DNA from 2 places in the Deinococcus seoulensis genome. Region 1 is predicted to be linked to the other one. Evidence: riboswitches for the same ligand, from Rfam matches in the RefSeq annotation. Region 1 holds a riboswitch; the other holds the start of a gene.
What was found. Region 1 has a riboswitch for thiamine pyrophosphate ahead of thiC (phosphomethylpyrimidine synthase ThiC). Riboswitches for the same ligand answer to the same signal wherever they lie in the genome.
Positions count from the first base shown of each region.

Region 2: another riboswitch for thiamine pyrophosphate. It lies ahead of IEY70_RS10820 (thiamine ABC transporter substrate-binding protein); the one in region 1 lies ahead of thiC (phosphomethylpyrimidine synthase ThiC).

Region 1 covers NZ_BMQM01000014.1:94,236-103,916, forward strand. The annotation lists gene IEY70_RS11400 (NCS2 family permease) at 1-546, opposite strand, end outside; gene IEY70_RS11405 (diguanylate cyclase domain-containing protein) at 800-3,463, shown strand; TPP riboswitch at 3,509-3,620, shown strand; gene thiC (phosphomethylpyrimidine synthase ThiC) at 3,917-5,830, shown strand; gene thiE (thiamine phosphate synthase) at 5,827-6,507, shown strand; gene thiS (sulfur carrier protein ThiS) at 6,504-6,692, shown strand; gene IEY70_RS11425 (thiazole synthase) at 6,655-7,521, shown strand; gene IEY70_RS11430 (NAD(P)/FAD-dependent oxidoreductase) at 7,518-8,525, shown strand; gene thiD (bifunctional hydroxymethylpyrimidine kinase/phosphomethylpyrimidine kinase) at 8,522-9,352, shown strand; gene IEY70_RS11440 (TerD family protein) at 9,559-9,681, shown strand, end outside.
Region 2 covers NZ_BMQM01000013.1:64,736-74,416, reverse strand. The annotation lists gene IEY70_RS10825 (ABC transporter permease) at 1-210, opposite strand, end outside; gene IEY70_RS10820 (thiamine ABC transporter substrate-binding protein) at 643-1,677, opposite strand; TPP riboswitch at 1,734-1,835, opposite strand; gene IEY70_RS10815 (NUDIX domain-containing protein) at 1,919-2,365, shown strand; gene IEY70_RS10810 (NUDIX domain-containing protein) at 2,362-2,829, shown strand; gene IEY70_RS10805 (MarR family winged helix-turn-helix transcriptional regulator) at 2,915-3,418, shown strand; gene IEY70_RS10800 (MDR family MFS transporter) at 3,415-5,061, shown strand; gene IEY70_RS10795 (DNA internalization-related competence protein ComEC/Rec2) at 5,231-7,519, opposite strand; gene IEY70_RS10790 (ComEA family DNA-binding protein) at 7,653-8,045, opposite strand; gene rpmH (50S ribosomal protein L34) at 8,248-8,391, shown strand; gene rnpA (ribonuclease P protein component) at 8,483-9,043, shown strand; gene yidD (membrane protein insertion efficiency factor YidD) at 9,040-9,321, shown strand; gene IEY70_RS10770 (YidC/Oxa1 family membrane protein insertase) at 9,318-9,681, shown strand, end outside.

The sequences.
Region 1 (9,681 bases):
GCTCAGGTCACCCAGGCCCAGCAGCGTGGCGGGGTTGCTGACCACGATCCCGGCGCTGCGCAGGCCCAGGAACGCCAGGAACGCGCCGATCCCGGCGGTGATGGCGAACTTCAGGCTCAGCGGAATGGCCCGCACGATCGCCTGCCGCGCGCCCACCGCACTCAGGATCACGAACAGCGCGCCCGAGATGAACACCGCGCCCAGCGCCGTCTGCCACGGCACGCCCATGCCCTGCACGACCGTGAACGCGAAGAAGGCGTTCAGGCCCATGCCCGGCGCCTGCGCGAACGGGTAGCGGGCGATCAGGCCCATGGCGAGCGACCCGAACGCGGCGGCGATGGCGGTGGTCATCAGCAGTTGCAGCGGCGCGTTCGGAACGGTGATGGCGCTGCCCAGCACCTGCGGGTTCACGAACAGGATGTAACTCATGGTCAGGAAGGTCGTCAGGCCCGCGCGGAGTTCCTGCGGCACGGAACTCCCGGCGGCGCTGATCCCGAAGTAACGGTCCAGCGGGCGGGGCGGGCGGGTGTCGGTCGGGTGGGTCATGGGGGGCCTCCAGGGAACTGCCAGGGGAAACTGACAGGGGAACTGCGGCGTCGCGGGGCGAAACCGGAAGTCGCCATTACACCACGCCGGCCGACCGTCCAGACGTGGGCGAATGCCCCCTTCATGAAGGTGCGCCGCGCGCAGGGAGGCCCGCCGGGGGGGAGGGGCAGATGCCTGTCACGCGCCCCGCCGCTCCGCTTACACTGGGTGCAATGTCGACGGCTGGAAGCTCACGCCAGGCGCGCCGCTGCCCATGATGTGGCACGACGTGCTGACGCTCCTGAGCGGCCTGGGCGTGGCGCTCGTCGCGGCCGTCCTGCTCAGCGCCGATCTGCGCGCGTGGCCGCCCCGCCCACCCCGCGCGCGCCAGTTGACGTACGCGCTGCTGGCCGGACTGACCGGCGTGACCCTGATGCTGTACCCGCTGCCGCTGTCGTCCGGGATCTTCGTGGACCTGCGGTACCTGCCGGCCGTGCTGCTCACGCTGCTGTTCGGGCCGGGCTGGGGCACGCTGGCACTGCTGCCCGTGCTGATCATGCGCGCCGTGTTGGGCGGCGCGGGGGTCGGGCCGGCCATCATGTCGGCGCTGGCGGCGCTGCTGATCGCGGGCGTCATTCACCGCCGCGTGGGCCTGCGCCTGTTCACGCAGCCGCGACTGTGGACGCTGCTGCCGCTGATCTTCGTGTTCAACGGCGTGGGCCTGCTGCTGCAACCGGGCGGCGCGCCGCTGTTCCAGCGGGTGTACGGCCCGCTGATGCTGGTGAACGTCCTGGCCCTGAGCGCCGTGCTGCTGGTCGTGCACCTGCGCGCCCGGCACCTCGAGTCCCTGCTGGACCTGCGCCGCGCCGCGTTCACGGACGCCCTGACCGGCCTGAACAACCGCCGTCAGTTCGACCTGGATCTCGCGGAACTGGACGCCGGGCAGCACCTCGTGGCGCTGGACGTGGACTTCTTCAAGCAGGTGAACGACCGCCTGGGGCACGCGGCGGGCGACCGGGTGCTGCGCGAGGTCGCGCAGGTCCTGCTGCGCAGCGTCCGCCCGCAGGACAGCGTGTACCGCGTGGGCGGCGAGGAGTTCGCGCTGATCCTGCGCGGCCTGACGCCCGAGCAGGGCCTGATGGTCACGCAACGCTGCCTGAGCGCCGCGCAGCAGATCGACGGGGGCGGGCAACCCGTGACCCTCTCGGCCGGGTGGACCCTCACGCAACCCGACGAGCCCGGCGAGACGACCCTGGCCCGCGCGGACGCGGCGCTGTACCGCGCCAAGGCCGCCGGCCGCAACCGCGTGGAGATCGACCCCGGCACCGACCAGACGCAGGCCGTGACGCTCGCCGCCCGCCGCACCCTGGCCCTGCTGGCCCGCGACCACGACCCGGACGCCGCCGACTGGCTGGCCCTGCTGCAGGCCGCCGTGCAGGACGTTCCGGGCGCGCAGAGCGGCACGCTGTACGTCCTGAACCGCGGGGATTTCCTGCTGTGCGCCCAGACCGGGTTCAGTGACGACCTGCTGGGACAGCGGCGCTCACCGGCCAGCCTGCTGCGCTGGTACGCCGGGCCGCCCGGCGACTGGCAGGCGGGCGCGCCGCGCGTCCTGCGCGGCGAGGCGGTCCGCGTGAACACCCACGCCGCCAGCGAGGTCGAGGCGCAGGTGACCGGACAGGAGTCCTTCCGGCACCTGTCCGTGGACGGCATTCACGAGACGCTGGGCGTCCCGGTCGCCGTGGACGGCCTGGTCATGGCCTTCTTGAACCTCGACCGGGTCGCGCCCGGCCCGCCGTTCGGACCGGACGCGCAGCGCACCGCCCGCACCTTCACCGAGCAGGTCGCCGCGCTGCTGCGCGCCCGCGCCCGGCGCGTCCTGGCGGCCCGGCAGCAGCGGGAACTGGAGGCGCTCGCCCGCCTGAGCGGCACGCTGCGCGGCGCCCTCAGCACCGAGCAGGTCATCGCGGCCGTGACCGGCACCAGCCGCGCCCTGCTCGGCGCGCGCGAGATCGTGTTCCTGCAGTACGACCCGCGCGGCGACCGGCTGGTGTCCCGGCACCTGCTGGGCGTCAGCGAGACCGAGGGCCGCGTGACCCTCCCGCGCGGGCAGGGGCTCGCGTGGGCCGCGCTGGAGGGCCGCGAGACGCTGCGCGTCGTGGACGTGCGCGGCACCAGCCGCATTCACCGCCCCGCGTTCCTGACGGGCGGCGCCATGATGGCCGCGCCGCTGCACCTGCGCGGGCAACCGCTGGGCGTGGTGTGCTTCACCCGCGACGAACCCTTCGGCGCCGAGGACGCCGACCTGATCGACATCCTGACCCCGCACGTCCTCTCCGCGCTGGAACGCGCCCGAGAACGCGCCGAACTTCAGGACGCGCAGACCGGGGCGCTGCTGACCCTGGGCCTGAGCCTCGAAACGCGCGGCCTGGAACGCCCCGGCCACACCCGGCGCGTCATGGCGCTCGCCACGCGACTGGCCCGCACCCTGAACCTGGACGAACCGGCCCGCCGCGCCCTGCTGCACGGCGCGGCCCTGCACGACATCGGCCTCACGGTCGGCCCGCACGCCACGCACCCGCAGGCGGGCGAGACCCTGGCCCGGCAGGTCGGGGGGCTGCACCCGGACACGCTGGCCGTCATCCGCCACCACCACGAACGCTGGGACGGTCAGGGCTTCCCGGACGGACTGAGCGCAGAGCAGATTCCGCTGCTGGCCCGCGCCTTCGCCCTGATCGACACCCTGGACACCCTGAGCGACCCGCCCGGCGCCCAGGCGCCCCCCAGCCCGGACGAACTGTACCGGCGCGTGCAGCGGCAGGCGGGCGCGCAACTGGACCCCGCCATGACGGCCCTGCTGCCGGACCTGCTGGACCTGCCGCTCAGCCTGCCGGGCGCGGCGCCGTCCGGTGACGCGGGCTCCGGCCTGTCCGGCTGAGCGGCGCGCCGGGCTTGCATTCCGCGCGGGCCGGTGTACACTCCGGGCAGTCACCAGGGGTGCCGCGCATCTGGCGCGCGGCTGAGAGAACAGCGTGTTCAACCCTAGGAACCTGATCTGGTTTGCACCAGCGGAGGGAGAGTGACGGTTGAAGCTCACTGCTGCGGCCCCCGCGCCGCCCCAGGATCATCGGCCCCCTCCACGCACGGGAGGGGGCCGTCTTTGTTGCGCTGAAACCGCCGAACGCCTGAACGAACCCAACCTGACCCACACGCACTGAACGCGGCACGCCGCCGCTCCCGAACGCCGGGCCTCTCCGTGGCCCCGCGCGGCCTGCCCTGCTGCCCAGTGCTGCCCGGTGGCGCCGCAGGCCCCCCTCACCCTCGCCCTGTTTCTCTGCCCTGTTTCTTCGCTCTGTTTCTGCTGCGCCGCCGCGCCAGCCGGGGAGTTCCCATGACCGTTTCAGATCCGTCCGTTTCCACCCGCCGCGCCGCTGCCCAGCTCACGTCCGATCAGGCGACCGACCTGCTGTCCGGCCCGCTGCTGCCCGATTCCGACCTGACCGAGCCGTTCCCGGCCAGCCAGAAGGTGTACCTGGGCGGCACCCTGCACCCGCAGGTGCGCGTCCCGGCGCGCCGCGTGACGCTCTCACCCACGCTGGAACGCCTGGGCGACCTGACCCGCTCTGTCCCGAACGCCGCGCTGCTGCTGCCCGACACCAGCGGCCCCTTCACGGACGCGGCGCAGACCGTCGACCTGCGCCGGGGCCTCGTGACCGCCCGGCCCTGGCTGGCGGACCACGCCGCGCTGGACGCCCTGCCGGGCCGCTGCCGCCCGGAACTGGACCGGGACGGCCCGCTGCCGTTCCCGCAGGTGCCCGCCCCGCGCCGCGCCCGCAGCGGGCAGGCGGTCACGCAACTTCAGGCGGCGCGGCGCGGCCAGATCACGCCCGAGATGGAATTCGTGGCGATCCGCGAGGCGCTGCGCCAGGAGGCCGCGTTCGACCTGACGCACCAGCATCCGGGGCAGGGGTTCGGGGCGGCCACGCCGCGCGAGATCACGCCGGAATTCGTGCGCGCCGAGGTCGCGCGCGGCCGCGCGGTCATTCCCGCGAACATCAACCACCCGGAACTGGAACCCACCGTCATCGGCCGGAACTTCCGGGTGAAGGTGAACGCGAACATCGGCACCAGCATCGTCACGAGTTCCATCCAGGAGGAGGTCGGGAAGGCCGTCTGGGCGACCCGCTGGGGCGCGGACACCATCATGGACCTCTCGACCGGGCGCTTCATTCACCAGACCCGCGAGTGGATCGTGCGCAACAGCGCCGTGCCGGTCGGGACCGTGCCGATCTACCAGGCGCTGGAGAAGGTGGGCGGCGTGGCCGAGGACCTCACCTGGGACGTGTACCGCGACACGCTGATCGAGCAGGCCGAACAGGGCGTGGACTACTTCACGGTGCACGCCGGGGTGCGGCTGGCCCACCTGCCGCTGACCGTGCGGCGCCGCACCGGCATCGTGTCGCGCGGCGGCAGCATCCTCGCCAAGTGGTGCCTCGCGCATCACCGCGAGAACTTCCTGCACACGCACTTCGCCGAGATCTGCGAGATCATGGCCGCGTACGACGTGACCTTCAGCCTCGGCGACGGACTGCGCCCCGGCAGCGTCGAGGACGCCAACGACGCCGCGCAGTTCGCGGAACTGGGCACGCTGGGCGAACTGACCCGCGTCGCCTGGGACCACGGGGTGCAGACCATGATCGAGGGCCCCGGCCACGTGCCCATGCAGCTGATCCGCGAGAACATGACCCGGCAGCTCGACGTGTGCCAGGAAGCGCCGTTCTACACGCTGGGGCCACTGACCACCGACATCGCGCCCGGCTACGACCACATCACCTCCGCGATCGGCGCGGCGCAGATCGCGTGGTACGGCACGGCCATGCTGTGTTACGTCACGCCGAAGGAGCACCTGGGCCTCCCGGACCGGCAGGACGTGCGCGACGGCGTGATCGCCTACCGCATCGCCGCGCACGCCGCCGACCTCGCCAAGGGCCACCCGGGCGCGCAGGCCCGCGACAACGCCATCAGCCGGGCGCGGTTCGAGTTCCGCTGGCAGGATCAGTTCAACCTGGCGCTCGACCCGTTCCGCGCCCGCGAACTGCACGACGAGTCCCTCCCGGCCGAGGCGGCCAAGACCGCGCACTTCTGCTCCATGTGCGGCCCGCAGTTCTGCTCCATGAAACTCAGCCACGAGTTGCGCACGCCTGAGATCCTGGCCGGATTGGAAGCCAAGGCGCAGGAATTCCGCGCGCACGGCAGCGAGGTGTACCTGCCCCGCCCGGAGCAGTCCGGCGAGGAGCGGGCGTGAGGTCCGGCGGCGTGAAGCCGGGCCGCCTGTACCTCGTGGCGACCCCCCGCGCCGGGCAGCCGGAGGGCGAGTTCCTGGCCCGCGTGGCCGCCGCGCTGGACGGCGGCGTGGACACGCTGCAACTGCGCTGCAAGGACTGGGAGGCGCGGGCGTACATCGCCCTGGGTGAGCGGATGCGTGAGCTGAGTGCCGCGCGGGGCGTGCCGCTGTGGATCAACGACCGCGTGGACGTGGCCGCCGCGATCGGCGCGGACGGCGTGCACCTGGGGCAGGGGGACCTGCCGCCCGCCTGGGCGCGCACCCTCGCGCCGGGGCTGATGCTGGGCCTCAGCACGCACGCGCCCGCGCAGGCACACGCCGCACTCGCCCAGGCGCCCGCGTACATCGCGGCCGGGCCGGTCTGGGCCACGCCCACCAAACCGGGCCGCGCCGCCGCCGGACTGGAGTACGTGCGCGCCGTGGCCGACCTGAACCCACCGCTGCCCTGGTACGCCATCGGCGGCATCGACGCCCCGAACATTCACGCGGTCCTGGCCGCCGGGGCGACCCGCGTGGCCGTGGTGCGCGCCGTGCTGGACGCCCCGGACCCCGCCCGCGCCGCCGCAGAGCTGCTGGCCGCGCTGCCGCCCCTGCCCGTCACGTCCACCCCGGCCGGGGAGGCCCGCGCGTGCTCGTGAACGGCGCCGCCCACCCGCACCGCCCGCACCTGACGCTGCACGCCCTGCTGCGCGACCTGAACATCGACCCGGCGCGCGTGGCGGTGGCCGTGAACGACGACTTCTACCCCGGCGCGCAGGCCCCGGACCGACCCCTGGAGGAAGACGATGTCATCGAGATCGTTCGCATCATCGGCGGCGGCTGAACCCGCCCACACTGCGCCTGCCGACCCGTTCAGGCTGGGCGGGCGCACCTTCACGTCCCGGTTGCTGCTGGGCACCGGCAAGTTCCGTGACTTCACGGTCATGCGCGCCGCGCTGGAGGCCAGCGGCACGCAGATCGTCACGGTCGCCGTGCGCCGCGTCGAACTGAACGCCCCCGGTCACGCGGGCCTGCTGGACGCCGTGGACTGGGACCGTTACCAGCTGCTGCCGAACACCGCCGGGTGCCGCACCGCCGACGAGGCCGTGCGGGTCGCGCGGCTGGCCCGCGCCGCCACCGGCACCAACTGGGTGAAACTGGAAGTCATCCCCGACGCCCGCCACCTGCTGCCCGACCCGGTCGGCACGCTGCGCGCCGCCGAGACGCTGGCCGCCGACGGGTTCACGGTCCTGCCGTACGTGCAGGCGGACGCCGTGCTGGCCCGCGCGCTGGAGGCCGCCGGGTGCGCGGCCGTCATGCCGCTCGCCAGTCCCATCGGCACCGGGCGGGGCCTGCGCGCCCCCGAACTGCTGCGAACCGTGCTGGACGGCGCGCAGGTGCCCATCATCGTGGATGCCGGGCTGGGCGTGCCCAGCGACGCCGCGCAGGCCCTGGAACTCGGCGCGGACGCCGCGCTGCTGAACACCGCCGTCGCCGAGGCCCGCGACCCGGAACGCATGGCGTACGCCTTCGCGCTGGGCGTGCAGGCGGGCCGGGCCGCCTTCCTGGCCGGGCGCATGCTGCCCCGCGATCACGCCAGCCCCAGCAGCCCACCCGAAGGTGCGGTGCGCCTGCCCGACCCGGAGGTACCCGACCCGGAGGGACCCCTGTGACCGTGGCCGGAACGCCGGACGTGATCGTGGTGGGCGGCGGCCTGATCGGCGCGGTCACGGCCTTCACCCTCGGCCGCGCGGGCCTGCGCGTGACCGTGCTGGACGCCGACCGGCCCGGCGCGGCGTGGCGGGCCGCCGCTGGCCTCCTCACCCCGGACGGCGAGCGCCTGCGCGGCACGCCCCTGCACGCCCCCGCCCTGAGCAGCCTGCGCGCGTGGCCCGAGCTGGCCCGCGCGCTGGAGGCCGCGAGCGGCGTGAACGTCGCGTACCGGCCCGGCGTGACCCGCCTGCGCGCCGGTGGGGGAGAGGACCGCACGCCCGGCGAGGCGTCCCTGTACCCGCCGGGTGTCGTGCAGGCCGCGCGGCACGCTCTGCCCGTCGTCCGCGCCCGCGTGACCCGCCTGACCCCGCTGCCGGGAGCGGGCGTGCGCGTCCACGCCGACGCGGGTGACGGAACGGGTGACCGTGTGGGCACCTGGGACGCCCGGCACGTCATCCTGGCCGCCGGTGCCTGGAGCGGCGCGTTCGGCCTGCCCGTGCAGGCGCAGTGGGGTCAGGCGCACCTGCACGCCGTCCCGGACCAGCGCTCCCCCGACCAGCACTGCCCGGCCCGCTATGGCCCACCCACCCCCGGTTTCTCCCGCTACCTGCTGGGCCGCCCGGACGGCGTGTACGTCGGCGCGACCGCCCGCCCCGCCCGCCACCCTGCCGACAGCCACCCCGCCGATCCCGCCTGCCTCCGGCCGGACCGGCACGCGGACCGCTGGCTGCGCGGCGTGGCCCGCCAGCTCGCACCGGACCTCCCGGCTGGCCCTGGCCCCCGCACGCTGCTGGGCCTGCGCCCCGTCACCCCGGACGGACAGCCCATCGTCGGCCCGCACCCGGACCCGCGACTGGCCCGCGCGGGCGTGATCGTCGCCACCGGGCACGGACGGCACGGCGCGCTGCTGGCCCCCGCCACCGCGCAGGCCGCCCTGCACCTGCTGCTCGGGGTCCCCGCATGACTCACCCGGACAGGACTGGCCCGCCCGTGGCCCTCACCATCGCCGGGTCTGACTCCGGCGGCGGCGCCGGCATCCAGGCGGACCTGAAAACCTTCGAGGCGCACGGCGTGTACGGCGCGAGCGTCCTGACCCTGATCACCGCGCAGAACACCGTCGGCGTGCAGGCCGTCCACGCCCTCCCGCCCGACCTGATCGCCGCGCAGATCCGCTCGGTTCTCAGCGACTTCCCGGTCGCGGCCATCAAGACCGGCGCCCTCGGCACCGCCGAGGCTGTCCACGCCGTCACCCGCGCCCTGCACGACTGGCACGGCCCGCTGATCCTGGACCCCGTCATGATCGCCAAGAGCGGCGACTCCCTCCTCGACCCGGCCGCCCTGCACGCCCTGATTCACCACCTGCTGCCACGCGCCGCCCTGATCACCCCGAACCTCCCGGAATGGGACGCCCTGACCCGCGCCGGCCTCCACCCCACCGCGCCCGTGCTGCTCAAGGGCGGTCACGCCGCCCACGCCGGGCAGCCCACGCCCACCGTCACCGACGAACTGCGCCTCCCCGGCCAGCCCACCCTGACCCTCAGTGCCCCCCGCCAGCCCACCCGGCACACGCACGGCACCGGCTGCACCCTCTCGGCCGCCATCACCGCCCACCTCGCCCTCGGGCACGCCCTCCCGGTCGCCGTGACCCGCGCGCACGCCTACCTGCAACGCGCCCTGCACGCCGCACCCGGCCTCGGCGCAGGCCACGGCCCCCTCGGCCACCGGCAGGCCGGTCAGGCAGAGGGTGAGGATCAGGCAGGTGTGGACAGGAACGCCGGGCTGCCTGCCTGAAACGCGGCCCTTCCCGCCGACCGGGCGTGCCCTGCCCCGGACGCGCGGCCCGCCCGGCGCAACTGCGGACGACAACGCGCGGCCCCCGTGCTATGCCTGGGGTTCAGACTTCTCCTGCCCGCGCACCGGATCAGGTCTGGCCGGTGCCCGTCCTGCCTTCATCCCACCTGCCGCTTCGTTCCGACACTCCCCGGAGGTGAACCCGGATGCATTCCCTGCAACGTGGCCAGCGCGTCCCGCTGACCCAGATGGTCGGTGCCGCGACCCACCTGACCCTGCGCGTCCACCTGCCCGGCCTGAACGCCCCGGACATCAGCGTGTTCGGCCTG
Region 2 (9,681 bases), on a different contig from region 1:
CGGCACCCCCACCAGCAGCGCCGCCAGCGTCGTCACGCCCGCCTGCGCCAGCGTCCACCACAACCGACCCTGAAAGTACGGGTCCGCCCACACCGACAGGTTCACGCCGCCCTCCGACAGCGTCCGGGCCAGCGGCAGCACGAGGAACACGGCCACGAAGATCAGGCCGGGAACGGCCAGGAGCCAGCCTTGCAGGCGTGAAGGGGTCATGGGTGGGCGCCTGCGGCGGGTTGCCCCACCCCCCAGCCCCCATCCCCAGGGGGGACGGGGGAGCCTGCGTTGGCACTGGGCAGGTATTTCTCTGATTCGGCCGGTAGCAATTGGCGGTGATGGTTCCTGCTCAGACGCCATCCTCCGGTCACGCCGCGCGCGCCCCGCGCGCTGCGCGCCCATGAGCGAGTGCGCCTAGGCCAGCGAATCAAGATGAGCGAGGGGCCGCCCCCGAGTGATGAGGGCCAGTGGCGACGGGCTCGGTTGCTGTCTCGGTTGGTTGGCAGGGTGTCTGGGTGCATGTGGGCAGGTTCTACTTGTTCAGCTTCGGCAGAAGCATGTTTTCAGGCTCCCCTTGAGGGGAGCTGTCAGCGAAGCTGACTGAGGGGTCCTGCGAAGCAGAGGGGGTTATTTTTCCTGCCTCCCGCGTCCTCATCGTGCCCGGAGGACCTGTGTGATCCAGGCGTCCACGAGGCGTTGGGGGTTGGCGGCGACTTCGGTCTTGATGGGGGTGGGCTGGGGTTCCTGCGCGAAGGTGAACACGGGGTTCAGGGGTGTGCCTTTCACGGCGGGGTAGATCCACATGCGGGTGGGGATGTCGGTCTGGACGGGTGCGCTCAGCATGAAGTCCACGAATTTGCGGGCCAGGGTGGTCTGTTTGCTGCCTTTGAGGATGCCGACGCCTTCAAGTTGGGTGTAGGTGCTGCCGGGCAGGAAGAGGTTGGCGGTGGGGGCCTGCGTGGGGAGTTTGGTGGGGTTGAAGCCGTCGGCGTAGAAGACTTCGGCGGCGGGGCTGCTGGCGTAACTGAGGACGATGGGGTAGCGGCCGCCGTTGCGGGTGAAGTCCTTGTAGTAGGCGTCGCTCCAGCCGCGTGTGACTTTCATGCCTCCGGCGCGGGCGGCGCGCCACCAGTTCCAGGCGCCTGCTTCGCCGTAGTGGTTGACGGTGGCGAGCAGGAACGCGAGGCCGGGGCTGCTGGTGGCGGGGCTCTGCACGACGGTCAGTCGCGCGTAGGTGGGGGTTTTCAGGTCGTCGAGGCTTTTTGGCAGGGCGACCTTGTTCTTCTCGAACCATGCGCGGTCGTAGTTCAGGGCGACGAAGCCGTAGTCGACGGTGTTCAGCAGGCCGTCCTCGCTCAGGCGGTACGCGGCGGGCACTCGGCTTAGTGCGGGGCTTTTGTAGGGCTGGAGGAGGTCGGCCTGTCGGGCGCGGGGCAGCAGGCTGTTGTCCAGGCCGTACACCACGTCGGCAATCGGGGCGCGGCGGGTGAGGATCAGGCGGTTCAGGAGTTCCCCGGCGTCGCCGCCCTTGATGAAGCGCACCTTCGCCCGGTTCTGCGTCTCGAACGCGGCGATCAGCTTCCTGTCCACGTCGAAGGAGTCGTGCGTGATGACGGTCAGGGTGGCCTGGGCGCTGGCGGCGCTGGCAAGGGCAAGTGCGGCAAGTACGGTCAGTTTGGTCTGCATAAGAAAGTCCCCTCGCGTCACGAGGGGAAGCGGTGGGCAGTCGCCACACGTGGGGTGTGGGCTGCCGGTCACGCTCCCTCCGCCGGTATGACCCGGATCAGGTTCTTTGGGGTCAAGTCTCAGCCCGCCATTCCTGGCAGGCACCCCCGGTGACGCATCCGGCAGGATAGCGCAGGCCGCGTGGGGGGTGTCCTGCGTCACCTGTTGCGGTTGCGGGGCGCGGCGCGTGCCACGCTGGGTCATGCGGAATCTGCTGGTGTGGGTGGTCGTGCAGGATGAGCGGGGCCGGGTGCTGCTGGGCCGCCGGGACGGGTCGGCGTACGGGCACGGGTTGTGGGGCCTGCCGGGCGGTCAGGTGGAGCCGGGCGAGGGTCTGCCCGAGGCGGCGGCGCGTGAGGTCTGGGAGGAGGTGGGGCTGACCCTGGACCCGACCGGCCTGCGGGTGCTGGGCGTGCGGAGGTACGAGGTGGACGGCGCGCAGGGCACGGACTTCCTGTTCCGTGCGCCGGACTGGGTGGGCGTGCCGCAGCCGCTGCACAAGACCTCCGAGGTCGCGTGGTTCGCGCCGGGTGACCTGCCGGACGACGCGTTGCCGTGGCTGGCGCCGCTGCTGGACGCGCACCTGAACCGGGGTGTGTTCGTGACCGAGCAGCTGTCCGACGTGCGGCAGGCGCGGGGGATCGCGTGACGTTTCATCTGGTGGCCTGGGCGGTGCTGCTGGACGGTCAGGGGCGGGTGCTGCTGGGGCGGCGCAGCGGCGCGTCGTACGCGGACGGCCTGTGGGGGCTGCCGGGCGGGCATGTGGAGGCGGGAGAGACCCTGGCGGGCGCGGCGGCGCGTGAGGCGGCCGAGGAGGTGGGCGTGAGCCTGGACCCGGCGGCGCTGGCCTGCCTGGGCGTGGCCCGCTACGACCTGGACGGTTCACAGGGGCTGGACGTGTTCTTCGAGGCGCGCACCTGGGTGGGAACGCCGCGCCCGCTGGAGAAGACCTCGGAGGTGGGGTGGTTCGACCCCGGGGACCTGCCGGACGACGCGCTGCCCTGGCTGGGGCGTGCGCTGGCGTTGCATCTGCTGGGCGGTGTGCGGCTGGCCGAGCAGGTGGACGGCATGGCGCAGGTGCAGGCGCTGCGGGTGGCGAGTCCGGCCCGGTAGGGGCGTCCGGGCGGGATGGACACTCGCGCTTCTGTGACGAAGGGCGCGATTGTGCGTCCTTCCATCTGGAATACTTCCAGATGAAATGAGTGCTGCGACCTCCCCCTACCCCGACCCCGGCACCGGCCCGGGCGACCCCGGCGACGCCCTGTACCTGCTGGTGCGCACCACCCTGCGCTTCTCACGGCGCTTCAAGCACGCGCTGGACGAACCGCTGGAACGCGCCCTGGGCCTGAACACCAAGGAACTGCTGGTGCTGGCCAGCATCATGGACGGCTATGACACGCCCGGCGCGGTCGCTGCCCGCCAGAACCTGCCCGCCCCCACCGTGACCCGCATCGTGACCAAACTGGTCGGCGCGGGCCTCGTGCAGCGCGTCACGGACCCCGCCGACCTGCGCCTGCAACGCCTGCAACTCACCCCGCAGGGCGAGGCGACCCGCGCCCGCACCCGCGCCACCGGCCAGGACATCGTGCAGGCCCACTTCGGACACCTGCCCCCGGAAAAAGTCCAGGCCGCACTGAACGCCCTGAACGCCCTGGACGAAGCGCTGAACGCCTCACCCGCCCCCACCGGAGAACGCGCATGACCACACCCCCCACCCCCGCCACCCCGGCCACGCACAGCGGCCTGAACGAACGCGAGAAGATCCTGGCGTTCGTCGGCATCCTGACCGTCCTGTTCCTCTCCAGCCTGAACCTGACCGTCGTCGGCAGCGCCATGCCGCGCGTCATCAGCGACCTGGGCGGCTTCCACCTGTACGCCTGGGCGTTCACGGCGTACTCGCTGGCGACCACCATCACCATTCCCATCGTGGGCACCATCAGCGACCGCTACGGCCGCCGCCCCCTGATCCTGCTCGGCATCGCCGTGTTCGCGCTGGGCAGCGTCGGCCTGGGCTTCGTGCAGAACATGGAAGGCCTGATCATTCTGCGCGCCGTGCAGGGCATCGGCGGCGGCACCCTGATGGCCATGAGCTTCACCGCCATCGCCGACCTGTTCACGCCCATCGAACGCGGCCGCTACCAGGGCTACACCGGCGCCGTCTGGGGCGTCAGTTCCGTCGTGGGGCCGCTCGTCGGGGGCTTCCTGACCGACCACCTGGGCTGGCGCAGCGTGTTCTTCGTGAACCTGCCCTTCGCGCTGCTCGCCGCGTACTTCATCTGGCGCTTCTTCCGCCTGCCTGCCCCCAGCACGCACAGCCCCGCCGCGCACGCCCGCTTCGACACCCCCGGCGCGTTCCTGCTGGGCGCGTCCGTCACCACCCTCACGCTGGCGCTGTCATGGGGCGGCGGCACGTACGCCTGGACCAGCCCGGTCATCCTGAGTCTGCTGATCGGCACGCTCGTGCTGTTCACCGGGTACGCCCTGCACAGCGCCCGCCAGGAACGCCCCATCCTGAACCTGCGCCTCCTGAAAGACCGTGGAATTGCCGTCGCGTCCTTCGCGGGCTTCATGACCAGCGCCGGGATGTACGCCGCGATCCTGTACCTCCCGCTGTACATGCAGGGCGTGCGCGGCTCCAGCGCCAGCGGCAGCGGCCTCGCCCTGGCCCCGCTGATGTTCGGCATGATCCTCACCAGCACCCTGAGCGGGCAGATCGTCAGCCGCACCGGCCGCTACAAGAACCTGATCCTGCTCGGCGGCCTGATCGCCACCGGCGCGCTGCTGCTCGCCACCACCCTGAGCACCACCACCGCCATGCCGCTCGCCGTGGGCATCATGGTCCTGCTCGGCCTGGGCCTCGGCCCCGTGAACAGCCAGCTGACCCTGGCCGTGCAGAACGCCGCGCCGCGCGAGCAACTGGGCAGCGCCACCGGCGGCAACCAGTTCTTCCGGCAGATCGGCGGCACGCTGGCCGTCAGCCTGTTCGGCGCGCTCGTGAACGCCCACCTGAACGCCAACCTCGCCGCGCAGCTGCCCGCCCAGGCCCGCGACCTGCCCGCCCCCGTGCAGGAAGCCATCACCAACCCCAACCTCCTGACCAGCCCGCAGGCCACCGCGCAACTCGGCGCGGGCCTGGGCAAACTGGGCGACGGCAACCTGCTCCAGCCCATCCTGGACGCCCTGCGCGGCGTGATGGCCGGCGCCATCGATCAGGTGTTCCTGGTGTCCGCCGTGCTGGTCGGCCTCGCCTTCCTGGCCACCCTGATCCTCCCGGAACGTCCCCTGACCAGCCGCGCCGGACTGGCCCCCAGGGCCGAGGACCTGAAAACCAGCGCCACCGACTGAAACGGACTCGGATTGAATGGCTTATAAAGCCGCTGGGTCCGAGCGGACTCGTAGAGCTGCGCAGCAGAGCGAGTAGGAGTCGAAGCGGGTTCCGTTTGAAACACATTGGTGGCGTGTGGGCTGCGGGAACATCCTCCCCGCAGCCCACACGCCTTGCGGCAGTGGCCCCTTACGGCAGCGGCCAGGTGATCGTGCCGCTCTGGTCGGTGCGCCACGCGCGGGTGTTCGCGGCGGCCAGCCTGCCCAGCACGTCCGGGTGAGGGTGGCCGTAGGTGTTGCGGCCCACGCTGATCACGGCGTCGGCCGGGCGCGCCTGCGCCAGCAGGGCCTCGCCCGTGCTGTAGCGGCTGCCGTGATGCGCGACTTTCAGCAGGTTCAGCCGCCCCAGGTTCAGCGCCGCCTCGGCGTGGGCGGGCAGGTCACCCAGGAACGCGGCGTGCCAGTCGCCCACATCCAGGCGCACGGCCACGCTGTTGTTGTTGTCCTCGGTACTCCACGCGTTGCCGGGGGGCCACAGGACCGTCAGGGCTGCGCGGCCCGCCTGCACGTGGTCACCGCGCCGCACCTCGCGTACCGGCACGCCGCGCACCTGCGCCTCGTTCAGCACGGCCGTCAGGACCGGATCGTCCGTCTTGCGCTGCCCGATCCACACCTCCCCGACCGGCATGCCGCGCAGCACGCCGCTCACGCCCTCGATGTGGTCGGTGTCGGCGTGCGTGGCGATCACCACGTCCAGTTTCCGCACGCCCAGCGCCCGCAGCGCCGGGACGACCGTGCGCCCGCCCACGTCGTAGTCACTGCCGACCGAGCCGCCCGCGTCGATCAGGACCGTCAGACCCGGCAGCTGCAGCAGCGTGCAGTCGCCCTGACCCACATCCAGGAACACGATGTCCTGCGCGGGCCGAACCCAGCCGGGTAGCGCCGTCAGCAGCGTGCCCGCCAGCACCGTCCCCATGACCGCGCGGCCCGGCACGCGCCCCAGCAGCCACAACCAGCCCGCCCCGGCCGCCGTGACGAACGCCACGAACCCCGCCGGGCCGATCACGCCCCAGGTCAGGACCGGCGCCTGCCCGAACGTCTGCGCGACCAGCAGCAGCGCCGACGCCAGCGGCCCGTTGATCAGGTTCAGCGGCGCGGCCAGCGGCCCCAGCAGCCCCGCCAGGAAGCCCAGCGGCACCAGCGCCGCCATGATCACGCCCGCCACGAGGTTGGCGGGCAGGCCCACCAGCGGCACCTGCCCGAACGTGCCCGCAATGACTGGCAGGGTGCCCAGTTCCGCCAGCACGGTCGCCGCGACCGCCAGCCGCAGCGCGTACGGCCAGCGCGCCGGGAGCCGCCCGGCCAGCCGCGCCGAGCCGGTCAGGGCCAGCACCGCCAGGAACGACAGGACGAAGCCCAGGTCCAGCAGCCACAGCGGGAACAGCAGCAGGCACAGCAGCGCCGCCAGCGCGATCAGGCCCAGCGGGTCGGGACGCCCGCGCCCCACCGCCAGCGCGACCAGTGCCACGCCGCCCATGATCACCGCCCGCGTGATACTGGGCGAGGGCTGCACCAGCAGCAGCAGGTACGGCAGCAGCAGCGCCGCCGGCAGTCCGTAACGCCACGCGGGCGGCGCCCCGGCGCGGATCAGCAGCCACAGCAGCACGCCCGTGATCAGCGCGACGTTCTGCCCGGACAGCGCCATCAGGTGCGCCAGTCCCGCGCGGTTAAAGGCGTCCCGCACCGCGTACCCCTCGGCGAACTCCTCGCGGCTGATGTCGCCCCGGTCGCCCAGTTCGATCGCCTGCATCAGCGCCGCGCGCCGGTCGTCCAGTCCGGCGCTCAGGCCGCGCCGGAACCAGCCGCGCAGCCCCCGCCCCGGCGTGTGCGTCTGCACGCGCGCCGCGACCAGCACCGCGCCCGGCGTGGGCAGCAGCAGCCCTCCCTGCGCGCGCAGCCACGCCGCCTGATCGAACCCGCCGGGCGTGCGCCGTCCCTCCGGCGCGACCAGCCGACCCGACACGGTCAGTTGCCCCGCGCCCTGCGTGGGTTTCGGCGCGACCGCCACCCGCGCGCGCGGCTCGGCCAGCGTCAGGAACTGCCCGTCCCACTCGCCCCGCAGGGTCACCTGCGCGCCCAGCCACGGCGTCATGGGGTCCGGGCGGGCCAGCACGGTGCGCGCCGACAGGAACCCCGCCCCCACGCCCGCCACGGCCAGCCCCAGCAGCAGGCCCCGCCGGGGGTCGCGCCACGCCAGCGCCCCCAGCAGCGCGGCCAACCCCGCCAGGGACAGCGCGCCGTTCCCGCCGAAGCCCAGCGTGACTCCCAGCGCCAGCAGGATGCCGGCAATCACGCCCAGCACCGCCGGAACCGACCACGCCGTGCGGGCCGCCGCTCCGACCGGCACGGCAGCGGTCGCTGGACCCGGCGCCGTGCGGGGCGGCGTTGATCCCACCCCCGGCGCGTGCCGTCCGCTCATACGGACTCCGATTGAATGGGCTGCAAAGACCATTCAATCCGAGCGGATGCGAGTGGGAGAGAAACGGGTTCCGGACGTGGAGCTGGCAATCCGGTGAAGTTCCGGATTGTCAGCGAAACAAACGGAATCCGTTTCAGAACGACACCAGCGGCGTCAGGGTCTTCAGGGTGGACGGCCCGACGCCCTTCACGCGGTCCAGGTCGGCCAGCGAGCGGTACGGACGGCCCGCGATCAGCTTCGCCGCCAGTGACGGCCCCACCTTCGGCAGCGCCTCCAGTTGCTCGGGCGTGGCCGTGTTCAGGTTCACCCGCCCCGAGATGAGCGGCTGCACGCTGGCCGTCGCCGGGTAACTGGGCGGCTCCCGGGTGGCCCCGGCGGTGGGGGGCGCGGCAGGTGGCGGGAGGTTCACGCGCGTCACGGCCGGCACCTGCGGGCGCGGCAGCAGCGCCGGGCCCAGGCTCAGGGCCGCGCACAGCAGCGTGCCGGCGGTCAGCAGGGCCGTCCAGCCCCGGTCAGTGCTGATCATGCGGTCAGCTTACCGGGGCTGCCCGCCGCTGTCGCGCGCAGGTGTGTGCCGGACAGGGCCGCTGCCACCCCGGACCACCTCTTGGACGGTGCTGGCCTTCCGTGATACACTCCCGGAGTTTGCCCTCCGTAGGGGGGCGCTATCGTGTGAGGCAGGGCCGGCCCCCAGGGCGCAGGGCCACCACGCGAGCAAGGAGAGCATCATGAAGCGTACCTACCAACCCAACGTCCGCAAGCGCGCCAAGACCCACGGCTTCCGCGCCCGCATGAAGACCAAGTCCGGCCGTAACATCCTCGCGCGTCGCCGTGCGAAGGGCCGCCAGCAGCTCACCGTCTCCGACGAGTAAGCCCCTGCCTTCAGGAGCGACCCCTATCGCCCGTGCAGTTCAGTCCAGCGCCACGCAGGAACGGCCCCGCCGTCCGGTGGCGCTGGATTCGTTGCGTGGCGACCGGGAATTCCGTAAGGTCCGCAGTCACGGCGTGCCCGTCCGCGACCCGCTGTTCACGCTGCGCGTCACCGAGTACCGCCCCCGGCACGGCGAGACGTGGCGGCCCCGCGCGATCATCGGTCTGGTGGTCAGCAAGAAGACCCTGAAACGCGCCGTGGACCGCAACCGCGCCCGCCGCCGCATGCGCGAGGCGCTGCGCACCCTGCCCGGCGGTCTGCCCCCCTGCCGCGCGATCCTGCTGCCCAACCCGGCCGTGCTGACCGTGCCGTTCGAGCAGTTGCAGGCCGCCCTGGTCCGCGCGCTCTCCCGCGCGCCGGGACGCGTGAAACGCGGCGGGCCGGGCGGCAACCAGACCAGAGCCAACCAGGGGCAGGGCAAGCAGGATCAGAACAGGCAGGATCAGGGCCGGCAGAGTCAGGCCAGCCCGGAGCCGGGCACCCCGGCGCAGGATCAGACCGGCGGGAACGTCCGCCTGGCACGGAACGTACCTGCTTCCGTGCCCGCCCCTGCCCCCACCGCAACCGACGCGCCCCCGGACGGCCCGGCGTGAACGACCCCGCCCAGCGCCCCACCGGGGGACTCGCGGCCCGTGGTCTGCTGCGCGCCGTCCGGTACTATCAGTCGGCGCTGTCCCCACGCAAACCCGCGCCCACCTGCCGCTTCACGCCCACCTGCTCGGAGTACGCCGCGCAGGCCATCGAACGGCACGGCGCCGTGCGGGGCGCGTGGCTGGCCTCCTGGCGCGTGCTGCGCTGCAACCCACTGGTGCCGGGCGGGTTCGACCCGGTCCCCGAGCACTTCCCCAAAAGGCGACCCAACACCCCATGAAAACAAGACACCTGCTTCCCCTCGTGGCCGTCGGCGGCGCCCTGCTGCTCAGCAGTTGCGGCCAGACCGGCCCCCTCCCCACCTTCGGCAAGGCCATCACGCCCGAATGGATCACCGCCGACTTCGACGGCCGCCCCGGTGACGAGTTCATCGCGACCAGCAACCTGCAGGACGTGGTGTTCAACGCGCGCGGCGAGATCATCGGCTGGTACGTCAAGAGCTACGCCGGCACGCCGTACATCAAGCAGCGCGCCGACGGCACCTTCGACTTCAGCGCCCTGAAAGACCAGAAAGGCATCGTGAACATGGTCGGGGACCGCAAGGCGCTGGCCGTGCAGGCCGACAGCGCACTCGACCCGG